3 regions of the Yersinia canariae genome follow, and region 3 is predicted to be linked to each of the others. Evidence: riboswitches for the same ligand, from Rfam matches in the RefSeq annotation. Region 3 holds a riboswitch; each other region holds the start of a gene.

Region 1 (5,995 bases), 450 kb from region 3:
GTTGAAGGCGAGAACGGCGATCCGTAACTTTACTGCGTAGGCCATCCAGCCCTTTTTCCAACAATAACGGGAAGTTAACCGCCAGGTGCGCATCACCGGAGGTCATATTTCCTTCCGCTTTGATGATGCCGGTCGCCAGTAAAGCTTTTTGTTCGTCAGTAAACATGCCATAGCAGCGATCTTGCACTGTTTGGCCGCGCCACCACGGGCACAATTGATGTAATACTGCTTTGTCTTCTTCACTGACCGAGAAACCTGCTCCGGGCCGGTCGGCTAGTTCGTCAATTTCGTTTTCAATCCAACTCACTGTGTATTCAGGGAAAATCGGAGCGGCCCGCAATTGACTGGCCTGATTACCAATAATCAGCTCATCATTTTTAATCCAGACAGTGCGAAGCTGTAAGTGGTGGGCCAACGCCAGCGCACGCCGGACCGGCAGCGGTTTATCCTGATGCTGTTGATAAGCTTCGGTATAGTGCAAAGCTCGCTCAGTACAAACCGGCGGTTTTACAATATGAATCAGTGCATTTTTATGCTGTTTTGTCCGTTCGCTTAAGGTTACCAAATCGAGAGTCGTCATTGCGTCATCCTCTTAAAATTGCGGTTAGGCCCTTATCACGGGCATAACTTTCCGCGAAGGCCAGCAGAGCAGGTGAATCCAACGGTGTACTGGCAGCCAAATACTCTTCACCCAGCAGTGAATATTTGTTGATACCTAAGGTGTGATAAGGCAAAAAGTGGATTTCTTTCACACCAATCTCATCAGCAGCAAAATCGACAATCCCTTGTACCGAGCGGCGGTCAGCATTGAAATCCGGGATTAAGGGCACTCTCACCGTAATACGGGTGCCTGCCGCCGCTAATTTGCGGAAATTATCCATCACCCGCTTAGCTGAACCGCCGGTCCACTGCTGAAAACGGCGCTCATCTGTGTGTTTCAAATCCGCCAACATCAAATCAAGCCACGGCAAAGAACGGGCGATATAGCGCCATGGCGTATGCAAACAGGATTCCACCGCGGTATGGATGCCTTGCTGATGACAACGCTGTAATAATTCAGCGGCCACATCCGGCTGCATAAAAGGTTCGCCACCGGATAAAGTCACCCCACCGCCACTGCGCCGATAAAATGGCAAGTCGCGCAGTAATGTCTCCATGGTGGCATCAATATCAATTGGGTTGCCACATACTGTTAATGCCCCACTGGGGCAGCGAATGCTCAGTGCCTGAATGTCGTTTTCTGCCAACAACTGACGATGAATAACAACTTGATCATCAATACGTTGGATTGCTTGCGGGCAAGTCTGATGACACAAATCACAGCCGGATAAACACAGGCGCGGGTCAAATAACACCTCTGGATGACGTGAGCGGCTTTCTGGGTTTTGGCACCAGCGGCAGCTCAGCGAGCAGCCTTTGAGAAATACCACACTGCGAATACCAGGGCCGTCATGAGTGGAATAACGTTGTAAGTTGAAAATCATCTTATTCCTCCCCTAGGGTGTGATCTCGCCGCTATTGCCACAATAAGCTGCTGTTATTGATTGCCAGTATCTGCGTAATATAGGGAAAGAAAAATTGATGAAATTTGCCGCGGAGTTCCTCTTTTATGTCTGCCTCACGCCTGCAACAACAGTTTATTCGCCTCTGGCAACGTTTTAACGGTTTAGCCACAGAGACCACCTTGCAGGAGCTTGCTGACGTGCTCTGCTGCTCTCGCCGCCATGTGCGATCCTTACTGGGCAGTATGCAGCAAGAGGGGTGGCTGAGTTGGCAAGCGGAAGCTGGCCGTGGTAAGCGCTCACAACTAACCTTCCTCTATTCCGGCTTAGCGCTGCAACAGCAGCGGGCCGAAGAGTTACTCGAACAAGACCATATTGACCAACTGGTGCAGCTAGTTGGGGATAAGAAAGCCGTCCGCCAAATGCTGCTATCCCAATTAGGGCGCAGCTTCCGGCAAGGTAAACATATTCTGCGCGTGCTCTATTACCGGCCATTACACAACTTATTGCCCGGCACTGCACTGCGCCGCTCAGAGACGCATATGGTGCGGCAGATTTTTAATGGCCTGACGCGGATAAATGAGGAAAATGGGGAACTCGAGCCGGATTTATCTCATCACTGGCAGGCGATCAGTCCACTACACTGGCGCTTTTATTTGCGCCCCGCCATTCATTTTCATCATGGCCGTGAGCTGGAAATGAATGATGTGATTACCAGTCTGACCCGGTTAATCCCTCAGCCCTTGTTCTCACATATCACGGCGGTGCGTTCGCCCACGCCGTATGTGATTGATGTGCATCTCAGTACCCCAGATAGCTGGCTGCCGTGGTTATTGGGCAGTGTGCACGCCATGATCTTGCCGCAAGAGTGGGAAAATCAACCGGACTTCCGGCGACATCCTATTGGTACAGGCCCTTATTCGGTGATCCGGAATCACCACAGCCAATTGAAAATTCAGGCGTTCGACAACTATTTTGGTTTCCGAGCACTGATTGATGAGGTCAATATCTGGGTATTACCGGAGCTGTCTGAAGAGCTGGTTTATTCGGGAGTACAATTACAAGCTGACGATACCAGTAAAAATGAGCTCGAAAGCCGGCTGGAAGAAGGCTGTTATTTTTTGTTATTCGACCAACGGTCTCCCCAGACCAGCCATCCCGAGATCCGCCGTTGGCTCTGTGAACTGATAACCCCGGTGGCGCTGCTCAGCCACGCCGACCCTTTTTATCAGCGCTATTGGTCACCAGCTTATGGCATGTTACCGCGCTGGCATCACAACCGGCTCACCGCATTGGAACCGAAGCCAGAAGGTCTGACCGAGCTAACACTGACTTTTTACAGCGACCATTCAGAATTTGATGCTATCAGCCAAACTCTGACCCATTTGCTGGCCGCTCAAGGGGTGACCTTAAAAATACAAATAGTGGATTACACTGAGTGGTATCAGGGTGATGCGCAGAGCGACATTTGGCTTGGCAGCGCCAACTTTTATTTACCACTGGAGTTTTCCCTATTCGCCACCTTGTATGAACTGCCGCTACTGCAATATTGCCTGGACGAAGAATTAAACCAAGATGTTGAATTATGGCGAAATAACACCCTCCCCATGGCGGATTGGAGCCAACGATTGGTTAGCCAGAATCAATTCCACCCGCTGTTCCATCACTGGCTAGAATTATATGGGCAGCACAGTATGCGCGGGGTGCGCATGAACACATTGGGATGGTTTGACTTCAAATCAGCCTGGTTTACGCCGCCAGAGGGTTAAAGCCGCTTTCACCCGCCCAGATTAATCTCTACAATAGCGCCGTCTCAACGGGGTGCTAAATTGCAGCAAAACCGCCATTTAGCTGAGAGTAAACCCGTCGAACCTGATCCGGTTAACACCGGCGGAGGGATTTGAGAAAAATAACGCCGTATCATCATGATACTCATGTTATTTACTGCCTCAGATACCTTTGCCACCTTTATTTTTAAGGAGTGCAAAGTGTTTAAACGCATTATTCCCTGCTTGTTTTTGTTATCTGCGGCGGCCGTGGCGGCTGATAAACCGACACTGACAGTCTACACCTATGATTCCTTTGCTGCCGACTGGGGCCCTGGGCCGGCCATAAAAAAAGCCTTTGAAGCCGAGTGCGATTGCCAGCTTAAATTTGTCGCGCTGGAAGACGGTGTTTCGCTGCTAAACCGCCTGCGGATGGAAGGTAAAAATAGCCAGGCCGATGTCATTTTAGGGTTGGATAACAATCTGGTGCAGGCCGCAGAACAAACTGGATTATTTGTTCAAAATCAGGTGGATACCAGCAACCTGACTTTACCAGAAAAATGGCAGAATAAAACTTTCGTCCCATACGATTATGGCTATTTTGCTTTTGTGTATGACAAAAACAAATTGAAAAACCCGCCCAAAAGCCTGCAAGAATTGGTCGACAGCAAAGAGCCGTGGAAAGTCATTTATCAAGACCCGCGCACCAGCACACCTGGCCTCGGTTTAATGTTGTGGATGCAAAAAGTGTATGGCGATAAAGCCCCACAAGCATGGCAGCAACTGGCGAAGAAAACCGTCACCGTGACCAAAGGCTGGAGCGAAGCTTACGGTTTATTCCTTAAAGGTGAAGGAGATTTAGTGCTGAGCTACACCACCTCCCCGGCTTATCATCTGATTGAAGAAAAGAAAGACAACTATGCCGCTGCTGATTTTAGCGAAGGCCACTATTTGCAGGTGGAAGTGGCCGGTGTGGTCGCGTCCAGCAAACAACCCGAACTGGCACAGCGCTTTATGCAATTTATGGTCACCCCGGCATTCCAAAATAATATTCCGACCGGTAACTGGATGTATCCAGTGATAAAAATGGATTTACCGGCCGGATTTGACACCCTGACAGTGCCACAAAAAGCATTGCAATTTGATGCAAAAGACGTGGCTGATAATCGTGGCAAATGGATTAAAGCATGGCAATCCGCCGTCAGCCGCTGATACCCGCGTGGTTGTGGCCAGGGTTACTGGCCGCTTTGCTGATAGTCGGTGTCGCCTTGCTGGCGTTCACCGCTATCTGGCGTCATGCCCCTGAGGCCGACTGGCAAAGTATCTGGCATGACAGCTATTTGTGGCATGTGATTCGTTTCACATTCTGGCAGGCATTTCTCTCTGCACTGCTGTCCGTCATCCCAGCCATTTTTTTGGCTCGTGCCTTATATCGTCGCCGCTTTCCTGGCCGCCAACTGATGTTGCGCTTGTGTGCGATGACGTTGGTGCTCCCAGTGCTGGTCGCCATATTTGGCATCCTGACAGTCTATGGTCGTCAAGGGTGGTTGGCGGGGTTATTTGGCTGGCTTGGTGTGGAGTACCGCTTCTCACCTTATGGTTTACAAGGGATTTTACTGGCGCATATCTTTTTTAATATGCCGCTGGCGACCCGCTTGTTATTACAGTCACTAGAAAGCATTGCGGTTGAACAACGCCAGTTAGCCGCCCAACTGGGTATGAATGGTTGGCAGCATTTTCGTCTGGTCGAGTGGCCTTATCTGCGCCGCCAAATTCTGCCAACTGCCGCGCTGATTTTTATGCTGTGTTTTGCCAGCTTTGCCACCGTGCTTTCTCTGGGGGGCGGGCCACAAGCTACCACTATCGAACTGGCTATCTATCAAGCGCTCAGTTATGACTACGATTTGGGGCGCGCGGCATTACTGGCACTGATTCAACTGGGTTGCTGCCTGGGATTGGTGGTGCTGAGCCAACGGCTAAGCTCAGTGCTGGCGGTGGGCAATACCCACGGGCAAATCTGGCGCAGTCAGCAAGATAGCGCGTGGTCACGTATCAGCGACACACTGTTAATCGGAGCGGCATTATTATTGATGGTGCCGCCATTGCTGGCGGTCGTGATTGATGGCAGCAATAAAACAATATTCAGCGTGCTACAGCAACCGGCGCTGTGGCAAGCCTTCTTTACCTCACTGACCATCGCCATTGGGGCCGGATTATTGTGTGTCACCCTGACCATGATGCTGTTGTGGAGCAGTCGTGAATTGAAACTGCGCCAACACGCGGCTTACGGGCAAGCATTGGAAATCAGCGGGATGGTGATTCTGGCGATGCCGGGCATTGTGTTAGCGACCGGTTTTTTCTTATTGCTCAATGACACACTGGGTTTGCCGCAATCCCCTTATGCGCTGGTGATTTTGACTAACGCATTGATGGCCGTGCCCTATGCTTTAAAAGTGTTGGATAACCCGATGCGCGATCTGGCAGAGCGCTATACGCCGCTGTGCTTGTCACTGGATATTCGCGGCTGGCACCGTTTACGCCATATTGAACTTAGCGCGCTGAAACGCCCGCTGGCGCAAGCTCTGGCCTTTGCCAGTGTGCTTTCTATCGGGGATTTTGGTGTCGTGGCACTGTTTGGTAATGAGCATTTCCGTACCTTGCCATTTTATCTTTATCAACAGATAGGCTCCTATCGCAGCAATGATGGTGCTGTGACCGCCTTGCTGT
Region 2 (5,995 bases), 1.7 Mb from region 3:
CCTTTAGTGAACAAGGTCACTGGCACTCGCCGCCCATCATTTTCACGGATCAGGCCATCAACGATTTTATGCATGTAATTCAAGGAGAACTCAACATAATCGCGACCGGTCAGGACGCCACCCCAAGTATCAAAGACCATCACAGATTGCGCGCCAGCTTTAATTTGAGCATTGAGATACAAAATGACACTGTCAGCCAGCTTATCCAGCAACAAATGCAAAGTCTGCGGCTCGGCATACATCATTTTTTTCAGTTTAGTAAAGGCTTTGCTACTTCCGCCTTCAACCATATAGGTCGCCAGTGTCCATGGGCTACCGGAGAAACCTATTAATGGCACCGCACCGGCCAACTCACGGCGAATTGTTCTCACCGCATTCATGACATAACCCAATTCCTGTTCAGGATCGGGAATGGGCAGTTTTTCAACATCTGCGCGGCAAGTGATCGGAGATTGAAAACGCGGGCCTTCGCCGGTTTCAAAATAAAGCCCCAGCCCCATGGCATCAGGAATGGTCAGAATGTCTGAAAATAAAATCGCCGCATCCAGCGGATAACGACGCAATGGTTGCATCGTCACTTCACAGGCCAATTCAGCATTTTTGCACAGCGACATAAAATCCCCGGCAATAGCACGGGTGGCTTTATATTCTGGCAAATAGCGACCTGCCTGGCGCATCATCCACACCGGAGTCACATCTACCGGCTGGCGTAATAAGGCACGCAGATAACGATCGTTTTTCAACTCATTCATGACAAAGCTCCCTTGATTATCTACCCGCATTGTAGCATGCCAGATAATACTTTCCTGTTGTGGCTAAAGAGGGTTTTTTAGCTATTGGCTGGCATCTTCCTGCTCTTCGCGACATAAAACAACGGTATCTTCAATCAGTCGACGTGCCACGGTGCCTGGCGGCGGCAGTAAGGGTAATTGGTCATAGCGATACCAACCGGCATTCAGTAGCTCTTTAGGATCATGACGCAGCTCACCGCTATCATACTCCGCCATAAAGGCCATCATCAGTGAATGTGGGAATGGCCACGGCTGTGACGTCACATAACGCAAGTTTTTAATGTGGATATTACTTTCTTCCAACACTTCACGGGACACCGCCTGTTCCAGCGTCTCCCCCACTTCTACAAACCCGGCTAACACCGTGTTAATACCACCACGATGACGAACATGCTGTGCCAATAAAATCTCATCACCACGGCGAATGGCAACAATCACGCAAGGGGCGATTTGGGGGTAATAGCGCTCACGACAGTGATTGCACAGGCAAGCCCACTCAGTGCGGCTGGCATGCATTTGATGCCCACAATAGCCACAATAGCGGTGAGAGCGGTAAAACTCGGCTAATTGCACTCCCCGGCCCGCTAGTTGAAACAAACCGCGATCCACATCTAATAATTGCCGCACTGACCCCATATCCGCAGACATCATCTGGCGAATAAGCCAAACCGCCTGCCCTTGCCATTCACCTATCTGCCTTGCGGTTGCGCCCTGTAATGACCAATTGGCCGCATTACCTTGTGGTAACTCCCCTTTTGGTAACCATAATTTATTTTCATGGCTGACAATCCACCAGCCACTTTCTTTACCTGTAAGTTGTAGTTCCATATCGTTGTTGCACAACCTCGACTTCACTGGCAATCTAGAATCTGGCTTGTTACATTTTTGTAACCCATTATTACTACACGGAGTCGATCTCATGCTCAACCGACTGGAAAGCCTGACTCAACGCGTTGGCGGCAGTAATGAATTAATTGATCAATGGCTTCATGCACGTAAAGAACTTTTGGTCTCGTATTGCACAGTGATCGGTATTAAGCCGCAAAAAGAAAAGCATACCCCGCTTAATGAAAAAGCGCTGGAGAACTTTTGTCATAATCTGGTGGATTATCTCTCCTCTGGGCATTTCAATATCTACGACAGAATTATCAAACAGGTGGAAGGTGCATCCAGCCCGAAAATGGCTCTGACGACCAAAGTTTATCCTGCCTTAAAAAATAACACTCAAACTATCATGGCTTTCCATGATCGTTATACAAACATTGAGATCGATGACGATAGCTGTACAGAGTTTCAACAAGCTTTATCCGATATCGGCGAAGCGCTTGATGCCCGTTTTCGGCTGGAAGATCAATTAATTCAATGGGCGGCTGAATCCTGGCAAGCCGCCCAGCCGGTGGTTCAAGAGGGGCAAGTAAAATAGCGCCCTGATCAGCACAGGCTTGTAGTTTTAATTCAACCTCGTATAGTAAGGACTCTTGTCGGAGTGCCTAGCGCCTGTTTTCTTCGGAAAGCAAACGCAGGCTGAGACCGTTAATTCGGGATCCGCGGAACCTGATCGGGTTAATACCCGCGAAGGGAACAAGAGTAATTTATCGCTACAGGCCCGTCTCCTCTCCTTTAACAGGTGGCTGCCGGTCACTGGCCAACATCGTTACTCCCGCCAAGCTCCAGACAAGCAATTTTCCCTATAAACCACACTGGTAGGAATTTGCTATGTCTAATAATACAACTCAAAACTCATTACTCCCGCGTAAAGCTGTACCCCGTAAACAAGTGCGCGAAGAGGCGCAACAATTTATCGATACCTTGCAAGGCGTGACTTTCCCCAACTCGCAACGCATTTATCTGCAAGGCTCACGGCCCGATATTCAAGTTCCCATGCGCGAGATCCTACTCAGCCCGACATTGATAGGCGGCAGCAAAGACACTCCGAGTTATGAAAATAACGAAGCCATTCCCGTTTATGACACCTCCGGTTCTTATGGCGATCCGAGCGCCAAACTGGATGTCCATGCTGGCTTACCTAAGTTGCGCGCAAGCTGGATAGCAGACCGCCAGGATACCGAAGCACTGACCTCCGTCAGTTCCGGCTTTACCCAACAACGGCTAGCTGACGAAGGGTTGGATCATTTGCGTTTTGAACATCTCCCACGGCCTAAAAAAGCGATTGACGGCAAATGTGTCACACAATTGCATTACGCCCGAGCCGGTAAAGTGACGCCGGAGATGGAATTTATCGCCCTGCGAGAAAATATGGGTCGCGAGCGGATTCGCGGTGAAGTATTGCGCCACCAGCATCCGGGGCAAGCCTTTGGTGCTAACTTGCCGGAAAACATCACGCCGGAGTTTGTTCGCCAAGAAGTGGCCGCCGGTCGGGCCATTATTCCCGCCAATATTAATCATCCCGAATCTGAGCCAATGATTATTGGCCGTAATTTTTTAGTGAAAGTGAACGCCAACATCGGCAACTCTGCCGTGACCTCTTCCATTGAAGAAGAAGTGGAAAAGCTGGTGTGGTCTACCCGCTGGGGGGCTGACACGGTGATGGACCTGTCCACGGGCCGCTATATTCATGAAACTCGTGAATGGATTCTACGTAACAGCCCGGTTCCGATTGGCACCGTACCCATCTATCAGGCGCTGGAGAAAGTCAATGGCGTGGCGGAAAACCTAACCTGGGAAATATTCCGCGACACTCTGCTAGAGCAGGCTGAACAAGGTGTTGATTACTTTACTATTCATGCTGGTGTGCTGCTGCGCTATGTACCGATGACCGCCAAACGGCTGACTGGCATTGTCTCCCGTGGCGGGTCAATTATGGCGAAATGGTGCCTTTCCCATCATCAGGAAAATTTCCTGTATCAACATTTCCGTGAAATTTGCCAAATTTGCGCCGCCTATGATGTTTCATTATCACTGGGGGACGGCCTGCGCCCCGGTTCTATTCAGGACGCCAATGATGAAGCCCAGTTCGCTGAGTTACATACCTTGGGCGAATTGACCAAAATTGCCTGGGAATATGACGTGCAGGTGATGATTGAAGGCCCAGGACATGTGCCGATGCAGATGATTCGCCGCAATATGACTGAAGAACTGGAGCATTGCCACGAAGCGCCGTTTTACACCTTAGGCCCATTGACCACCGATATTGCTCCCGGCTATGACCATTTCACCTCCGGTATTGGAGCCGCCATGATTGGTTGGTTTGGTTGCGCCATGCTGTGTTATGTCACCCCCAAAGAACATCTTGGCCTACCCAATAAAGATGATGTGAAGCAAGGGCTTATCACCTATAAAATTGCGGCCCATGCGGCAGATCTGGCGAAAGGCCACCCCGGCGCGCAGATCCGCGATAACGCCATGTCAAAAGCCCGTTTCGAATTTCGTTGGGAAGATCAGTTCAATTTGGCCCTCGATCCCGAAACCGCCCGGGCTTATCACGATGAAACCCTGCCACAAGAGTCGGGCAAAGTCGCTCACTTCTGCTCAATGTGTGGGCCGAAATTCTGCTCCATGAAGATTTCGCAAGAAGTGCGTGATTATGCTGCGAAACAAGAGCTGGCGGCAGCACAAGAAGCAGCCGCTCAGCCAATAGAGATCCTGCAATCCGGTATGGAGCAGATGTCGGCCGAGTTCCGCTCCCGTGGCAGCGAGCTGTACCACAGCCCCGCCAATCTGAAAGCGGAGGCGAATAATGAGCCCGTCTGATAATACATTATTTTCTGCTGAAAAAGGCTTTCCAGAGGAAAAACAGCGGCTTGGCCTTTATCCCGTTGTCGATTCGTTACTTTGGATTGAACGGCTGCTGTCGGTGGGCGTAACCACTATCCAATTGCGTATTAAGGATTTGGATGATGCGCAAGTGGAACAAGATATTGCCGCAGCAATTGAATTGGGCAAACGCTATCAGGCACGCCTATATATCAATGACTATTGGCGATTGGCGATTAAACATGGCGCTTATGGTGTTCATCTGGGGCAGGAGGATCTGGAAACCACTGATTTAGCAGCCATTCAACAAGCTGGATTACGGCTGGGTATTTCCACCCACGATGAGCATGAGCTGGCAATCGCCAAGGCTGTGCGGCCTTCCTATATCGCGATGGGGCATATTTTCCCCACTCAGACCAAACAGATGCCGTCATCCCCTCAGGGGCTGGCGGTACTCAAACAAATGGTCGACCACACTCCAGATTACCCCACTGTCGCTATTGGCGGCATCAGTATTGAGCGAGTCCCCGCCGTATTGGCTACCGGAGTGGGCAGTGTGGCGGTGGTCAGCGCGATTACTCAGGCCGATGACTGGCAGCGGGCAACAGCACAATTGCTGCACCTGATAGAGGGTAAGGAGCTGGGTGATGATAAATAAGCATGAGCTGAGTGACAGTGAATTCTTGCGCTATAGCCGCCAATTATTGCTGGAAGATATTGGTCCTGAGGGGCAGTTGAAGCTGAAAAATGCCAGCGTATTGATAATCGGCCTAGGTGGTCTGGGGTCTCCCGCCGCACTTTATTTGTCAGCTGCGGGTGTTGGCCGCTTATTATTGGCTGATGATGACCAACTAGAATTGACAAATTTACAGCGCCAAATCCTGTATCGCACCACAGATATCAGCCATCCCGCAGCGGGAAATACAAATAAGGCTCAATTAGCGCAACGCCATCTGCAAAACCTCAATCCATTGATTGAAGCTATCGTATTTGATACGCGGCTGACCGGAGAAACACTCATTGAGGCCGTGGCAGGGGTAGATTTGGTGCTTGATTGCAGTGACAACATGGAAACTCGTCATCAGGTAAACGCGGCTTGCTTCGCGGCACAAAAACCTTTAATCAGCGGCAGCGCAGTCGGGTTCAGTGGGCAGTTGTTAGTGATTGAACCGCCCTATTCCCAAGGTTGTTACGCCTGTCTTTATCCTGATAAAGAGCTGCCGCAGCGCAACTGTCGTACCGCCGGTGTATTGGGGCCAGTTGTGGGCATTATCGGGACACTGCAAGCGCTTGAGGCCATTAAAATGCTGGCCGGGCTCGCCTCGCCATTAAGTGGGAAATTGCGTTTATTCGATGGTAAGCAACACAGTTGGAGCACCCTACAACTCACGCAAGCCCCCGATTGCCCTGTCTGTGGAGGTGGGCTGTGACAATCCATCACATGCGCCTCATGCTCAATGACCAACTCGTTGAAATAGAGAGCAATATCA
Region 3 (5,995 bases):
CAATATATACGAGCCGTGGGAGGCACCACCTGGCATTGGGCGGCATCGGCCTGGCGTTTCCTGCCAAATGATTTCAAGCTAAAAACTATTTATGGTGTTGGGCGCGACTGGCCAATTGACTATGCGACGCTGGAAAAGTGGTATTTACGTGCCGAGCAGGAGTTAGGTGTTTGGGGGCCGAGTGATGAAGACTTGGGGTCACCGCGCAGCGCGCCTTATCCGATGTCCCCGCTGCCGTTATCGTGGAATGAACAGCGCATTAAAACTGTACTAAACAGCCACACTTTTAATGGCAGTCACTTTGATGTTGTCACTGAGCCGGTTGCGCGTAACAGCCGCCCTTATGATGGCCGACCTACCTGTTGTGGTAACAATAACTGCATGCCAATTTGCCCGATAGGGGCGATGTATAACGCCATCACTCATGTTGAAAAAGCAGAGCTTGCTGGTGCGATTATTCGCCCACAAGCCGTGGTTTATAAACTGGAAGTGAATGACCAGCAGCAGATTACTGCCGCACTGTTTAAAGATGCGCAAGGCCATGAGCATCGCGCCGAAGGGCGATATTTTGTACTGGCGGCCAATGGTATTGAAACGCCGAAGCTGATGCTGATGTCCACCAGTGGTAAAAACCCACTCGGTGTGGGGAATAGCTCCGATATGGTCGGGCGCAATCTGATGGACCACCCTGGGACGGGCGTTACCTTTATGGCCAATGAGCCGCTATGGCCGGGGCGCGGCCCGCAGGAAATGACGTCTTTGATTGGCTTTCGTGATGGCGCTTTCCGTGCTGAATATGCCGCGAAAAAGATTCATTTATCTAACTTATCTCGCACTGATCAGGTCACTATTGAGTTGCTTAAGCAAGGGGAGTTACAGCTTGGGCCACAGCTTGATGCTAAAATCCGCGATCGGGCGGCACGATTTGTGCAGTTCGACAGTTTCCACGAAATCCTACCGCATGTAGAAAATCGCATTATTCCTAGCCCGACAGAAAAAGACGCCATCGGCATTCCTAAGCCAGAGTTTTACTATGCGATGGATGATTATGTGCGCAAAAGTGCCGTACATACTCAGCAAGTTTATGCCGAGGCGGCAAGGCTGATGGGCGGCACAGAAGTTCAGTTCCACAATAACTTTGCTAACAATAACCATATCACTGGCACCACCATCATGGGCAATGACCCGAAAGATTCCGTCGTGGACAGTGATTGCCGTACTCATGACCACAAAAATTTGTTTATCGCCAGCAGCAGTGTGATGCCAACTGTCGGTTCAGTGAACTGTACTTTGACGATTGCAGCACTCTCTTTGCGTATCGCTGAAACATTAAAGGCCGAGGTGTAAGATGAAAAAACCAACCCTGGGCCACTCAGTGAAATTTTTGTTTGTTGCATTAGGATTAACTGTCAGCGGCTACAGCAGTGCGGATGCTAACTTGATTGCGCGTGGCGAGTATTTGACTAAAGCCGCCGACTGCGTGGCGTGCCATACCACTAAGGATGGCAAACCCTTTGCCGGCGGATTGGCATTTAAAACCCCGATGGGCACCCTATATTCACCTAATATCACTCCGGATAAAGAAACCGGCATTGGCAATTGGACGGATGAGGAGTTTTTGCGTGCCTTGCATGAAGGGAAAGGCAAAAACGGCGAGAATCTTTATCCCGCATTCCCTTATACCTCCTATACGTTGCTGAAAGATGATGACGTCAAAGCCATCAAAGCTTATCTGTTCAGTTTGCCTGCGGTACATCAGCCGAATCGCGAGAATGACATGCCATTCCCGTTCAATCAGCGCTGGGGATTGTGGTTCTGGAATTTGGTGAACTTTGAGGGGCAGCGCTTCCAACCCGATACCAGCAAAGATGCGCAATGGAATCAGGGTGCTTATTTTGTTGAGGCATTGGGTCACTGCGGTGAATGCCACACCCCGCGCAATATCACCATGGGAATGAAAGACAGCAAAGCTTATGCCGGTGCAGAGATTGATGGCTGGACGGCATTCAATATTACCTCAGACCCACATGCCGGGATTGGGGGCTGGAGTCAGGAACAGGTTGTGCAATATCTGCGTAGCGGCCATGTCGACGGTAAAGCACAAGCGGCTGGGCCGATGGCGGAAGTCATTGAAAACAGTACTCGTCATCTGACTGAGAGTGATCTGAACGCGATGGCGGTTTATTTACGCAGCCTAAAACCCTTAAATCCGGATGACGAAACCAAGAGCCGTTCGGATTGGGGGCAGTCGGCAACCAGTGTTAATACCTTACGCGGGATGCCTTTCACGGCAGATAACCACACCGATGGTGCGCGTTTGTATCTGGGCAATTGTGCCAGTTGCCACAGTTTTACCGGCGAGGGTGTGAAAGACGGTTATTACCCATCACTGATGAAAAACTCGGTAGTTGGGGCTTCCACTCAAAATAACCTGATTAATGTCATTCTCCATGGTGTGTCGCGGAAAACCAATGACGGTGAAGTCTTTATGCCCGGTTTTGCTAATACATTGACTGATGAGCAGGTGGTTAGTTTGAGTAATTATCTGTTGCAACAGTTTGGGCAACCAGCACTGAATATAAAAGCTGAGGATGTCAAAACACTACGCGAACAGTAAGGAACAAAAATAAGGGAGTTTCGGCTCCCCGTTTTGCTTTTTAGACCACATTATCAATATTAATTCTTATTTAATCTTTTCATTATGCCAATGCATTAAAACATAGTCACCGTCATTGCTCTTACCGGTCGCAATGGCCACCCAGCCATTTTTTTGATAAAACGCCAGTGCATGCTGGTTTTTTGCCAGGCACTTTAATGAGCCATGGCTGTTAAACCGATGCTGTGTTGCTTGCAATAACGCCAGCCCGACTCCACTGTGCTGGGCTTTGGGGTCAACAAACAGATTATGCAGGAAACTTTCCTCCATAAATATTGAAGCGAAACCCGCGTGAGACTCACCCTCAATGGCGACCAGAATAGTCTCCCCAAGAGTGACGCGGTCAAAGTCCTCCAGACGAAAATGCTCGCCATCCAACCAACTAAATGCGGCCCGACGTGATGCCAAATACAAGGTGCGCAAAAATGGCCGGTCACTCTCTTGATATTCACGAATCTTGATACTCATCCTTGTTTTATCCCTCCCAAACGGCTGCGTTGAACATGGGGTGAGCGAATACGTGATTGATCTTCTATCACCAGCCCGTGATAATAACAATTCTGACTCGGGGTGCCTGTCACAAATAGTGATATGGCTGAGATATTACCCGTATTACCTGATCTGGATTATACCAGCGTAGGGAAGTCTCGGCACCGCCAGGTACCGCCTTCTTGACCGCCGGTTAGGAGGAATATGTTCGTTCAACCTGCCGTTTTTTCTTCAGTTATCACGACTCACACCTTGCTATTCACAATATCGCATGCCGATATGATTGTGGGGGCGTATTCATGAAACGTATAAATGCACTCACCATTGCCGGAACTGATCCGAGCGGCGGTGCCGGTATTCAGGCTGATCTAAAAACTTTTTCTGCATTACAGGCCTATGGCACCAGTGTTATCACGGCTTTGGTGGCACAAAATACCCGTGGCGTGCAGTTGGTTTATTCTATTGACGCGGCTTTTGTTGCTGCTCAAATGGATTCGGTGCTGAGTGATGTGCGTATTGATAGCGCCAAAATCGGCATGCTGGCAAATGCTGAAATTGTTGATATTGTTGCCGCGCAGCTGCGTCGCTATCCCATAGAGTTTGTGGTGCTAGACACGGTGATGGTTGCCAAAAGTGGTGATCCTTTGCTGGCCCCCGACGCTGTTGATGCGGTGCGCCGTTTACTGATTCCTCAGGTGGCCTTGATAACCCCTAACTTGCCGGAGGCCGCGGCATTACTTAATTGCAATCCGGCTGATAATGAGCAGGAAATGTGTGAGCAGGGGCGGGCATTGTTAGCATTAGGTTGTCAGGGGGTATTGATGAAAGGAGGGCATCTGAGCGGTGAGGAAAGCCCGGACTGGCTGTTTACCGCACAGGGTGAACAGCGTTTTGTCACTCGCCGGGTTGATACCCGCCATACCCACGGCACCGGTTGTACCTTATCGGCAGCCCTCGCCGCATTGCGGCCACGGCACACCAATTGGGTCGATACGGTAAGTGCGGCCAAGAATTATCTGCAAGGGGCATTGGAGCAAGCCGACACCCTGGAAGTGGGGCAGGGGATCGGGCCGGTGCATCATTTCCACCAATGGTGGTAATCCCCTTTTTCCTCGAAATGACTGCTATTCTTGCGCCAGTAAATAGCGCTGTGTCATCGTAAATATCGCGATGGCACGCTGCAAATGATGAGCATCAAAACGGTTAAGTAAGTAACTTTCGGCTCCTTTACGCGGGCGAATACACAGCAGGAGCTTCGGATTACCCGCTTCATCTTTGATCAAGTCAAACTGATAGCTGCCGATGTCTTTTTCATCTTCTCGCCAGGAAATTTGTACTGCTGGCAATGGGTTATCTGCCGTCGGTTGCCTGATGGCAAAAAAGTATTCTCCTGCCCAGAAACCGGCATAATGTCCATCAGCTTGTAAGTGTTTGGTCCGGAAAATGGGGGCCGCAGCGAGTTGGCTGATGGCATCCAATGTTATTTCTTGATGCGCTTGTCGCCACAATGGGACGTCATTTTCGATTTGCCAACAAGCAGCACCCAAATAATCATTCAGTTCGCGCCAATCACTATCCAGCTGTTGGCGTAACTCTTCTTCGAGGATATTACGGTATTGCTGCATGCCGCTAGGTTGGTCACCCAGTGTTTCGTAAGTAATTAACTCCATGGTGCGGGGCTTGCGGCGAAAACTCATCCATAACACCACCTTAGGGATACGGAATTCAATCGACTGAATGCTCAGCCGATAGCGGTCCCCTTTGTTCACTACAAAGCCATTGGCCGTGCCGCGTTTATTTTGATAATTCCGTATTATCACCACGCTATTTAGCCCCATCCAACCCGTGACGTAATGTTCACTGTCAGAATTGGCGACATCCAGGTCTATCACCATTTGGACGATTTTATCACTCTCGAGCTTGTCTAGCGGATGGGCATCCCCGGCAGAGTAATACAACTTCTCGGGGGCTTCGGGTAACTCAAGGGTCAACATGGCATGGCCTTTTCGGGAATAGACTCGTCATCTTTCAAGTTGCATGTGCGTTGGCCGCTCTCGGCAGGTTTCCCCCCGAATCATTGGCTGGAGGCAACTCATCGGGCTCACTTGTTTGCCGCTTTCCTGCAATTTGAATAATGTGGAGTATGGTTATCAATTCAACATTGTCTGGTTTATATCTTACATCAAGCTGTCATACCGATTGCGGTATAACGAGAATTAGGATGAAAATTCGTGCTATGGATCAACTTTTTCTACAGTTACGGGTCATAGACATGCAAACTAATATCACGCATGCAAATTTGTTGCACAGTGGCCAGTTGAATACCTGGCGAGTAGATTAATCAGATAATAAGGATTTTCGATAATGAAAGGTCACAAAACCCTCCATTGTCTAGTTGCTGCGACGATACTCAGTGTCAGTTCCTGGGCTTTCGCGCAGCCAGTGGCGAATGTTGCCTCGGCTCCAGCAAGCTCAGCATCTGTTCAGCCCGCAGCGGCCCAACCGCTTCCCACCACCGCAGACCTTTTGCAGCAGCCGGTGTATAAAAATAGCTGGCAAAAAATGGTGAAGAGCCAGAAAAATTTACCGGCTTGGGCGCGTAAAGGCGTCGGGACGTCCGCGCCGTATGAGGTAATAAGCTGGGAAGGGCAGCAATATAAAGTGGGGCGGATTTGTAAACCCCATGATTGCAGTAATCAATTTATGTGGGTTGCCTTCAGCCGGGACAAAAAACAAGTTTGGCAAGCATGGGGGATGCGAGTTTCGGTAGATGATAAGCCGGAAGCCCTTGATACGCCGAGCAAATTTTCCACTTATCAATGGCTGGGGCGTCCAAGTGAGAGTGTTCAG

What was found. A riboswitch is a leader RNA that binds a small molecule or an ion and turns the genes downstream of it on or off. The one in region 3 is predicted to bind thiamine pyrophosphate.
Region 1: another riboswitch for thiamine pyrophosphate. It lies ahead of thiB (thiamine ABC transporter substrate binding subunit); the one in region 3 lies ahead of thiD (bifunctional hydroxymethylpyrimidine kinase/phosphomethylpyrimidine kinase).
Region 2: another riboswitch for thiamine pyrophosphate. It lies ahead of thiC (phosphomethylpyrimidine synthase ThiC); the one in region 3 lies ahead of thiD (bifunctional hydroxymethylpyrimidine kinase/phosphomethylpyrimidine kinase).

The regions. Positions count from the first base shown of each region.
Region 1 is NZ_CP043727.1:799,465-805,459, reverse strand. It holds gene F0T03_RS03775 (formate C-acetyltransferase/glycerol dehydratase family glycyl radical enzyme) at 1-580, opposite strand, end outside; gene F0T03_RS03770 (glycyl-radical enzyme activating protein) at 585-1,484, opposite strand; gene sgrR (HTH-type transcriptional regulator SgrR) at 1,610-3,271, shown strand; TPP riboswitch at 3,310-3,419, shown strand; gene thiB (thiamine ABC transporter substrate binding subunit) at 3,491-4,480, shown strand; gene thiP (thiamine/thiamine pyrophosphate ABC transporter permease ThiP) at 4,456-5,995, shown strand, end outside.
Region 2 is NZ_CP043727.1:4,312,798-4,318,792, forward strand. It holds gene hemE (uroporphyrinogen decarboxylase) at 1-752, opposite strand, end outside; gene nudC (NAD(+) diphosphatase) at 834-1,619, opposite strand; gene rsd (sigma D regulator) at 1,711-2,214, shown strand; TPP riboswitch at 2,264-2,389, shown strand; gene thiC (phosphomethylpyrimidine synthase ThiC) at 2,508-4,502, shown strand; gene thiE (thiamine phosphate synthase) at 4,489-5,163, shown strand; gene F0T03_RS19740 (HesA/MoeB/ThiF family protein) at 5,153-5,935, shown strand; gene thiS (sulfur carrier protein ThiS) at 5,947-5,995, shown strand, end outside.
Region 3 is NZ_CP043727.1:1,253,486-1,259,480, forward strand. It holds gene F0T03_RS05805 (GMC family oxidoreductase) at 1-1,347, shown strand, start outside; gene F0T03_RS05810 (cytochrome c) at 1,349-2,617, shown strand; gene F0T03_RS05815 (GNAT family N-acetyltransferase) at 2,684-3,124, opposite strand; TPP riboswitch at 3,213-3,316, shown strand; gene thiD (bifunctional hydroxymethylpyrimidine kinase/phosphomethylpyrimidine kinase) at 3,445-4,245, shown strand; gene F0T03_RS05825 (hypothetical protein) at 4,270-5,139, opposite strand; gene F0T03_RS05830 (inhibitor of vertebrate lysozyme family protein) at 5,510-5,995, shown strand, end outside.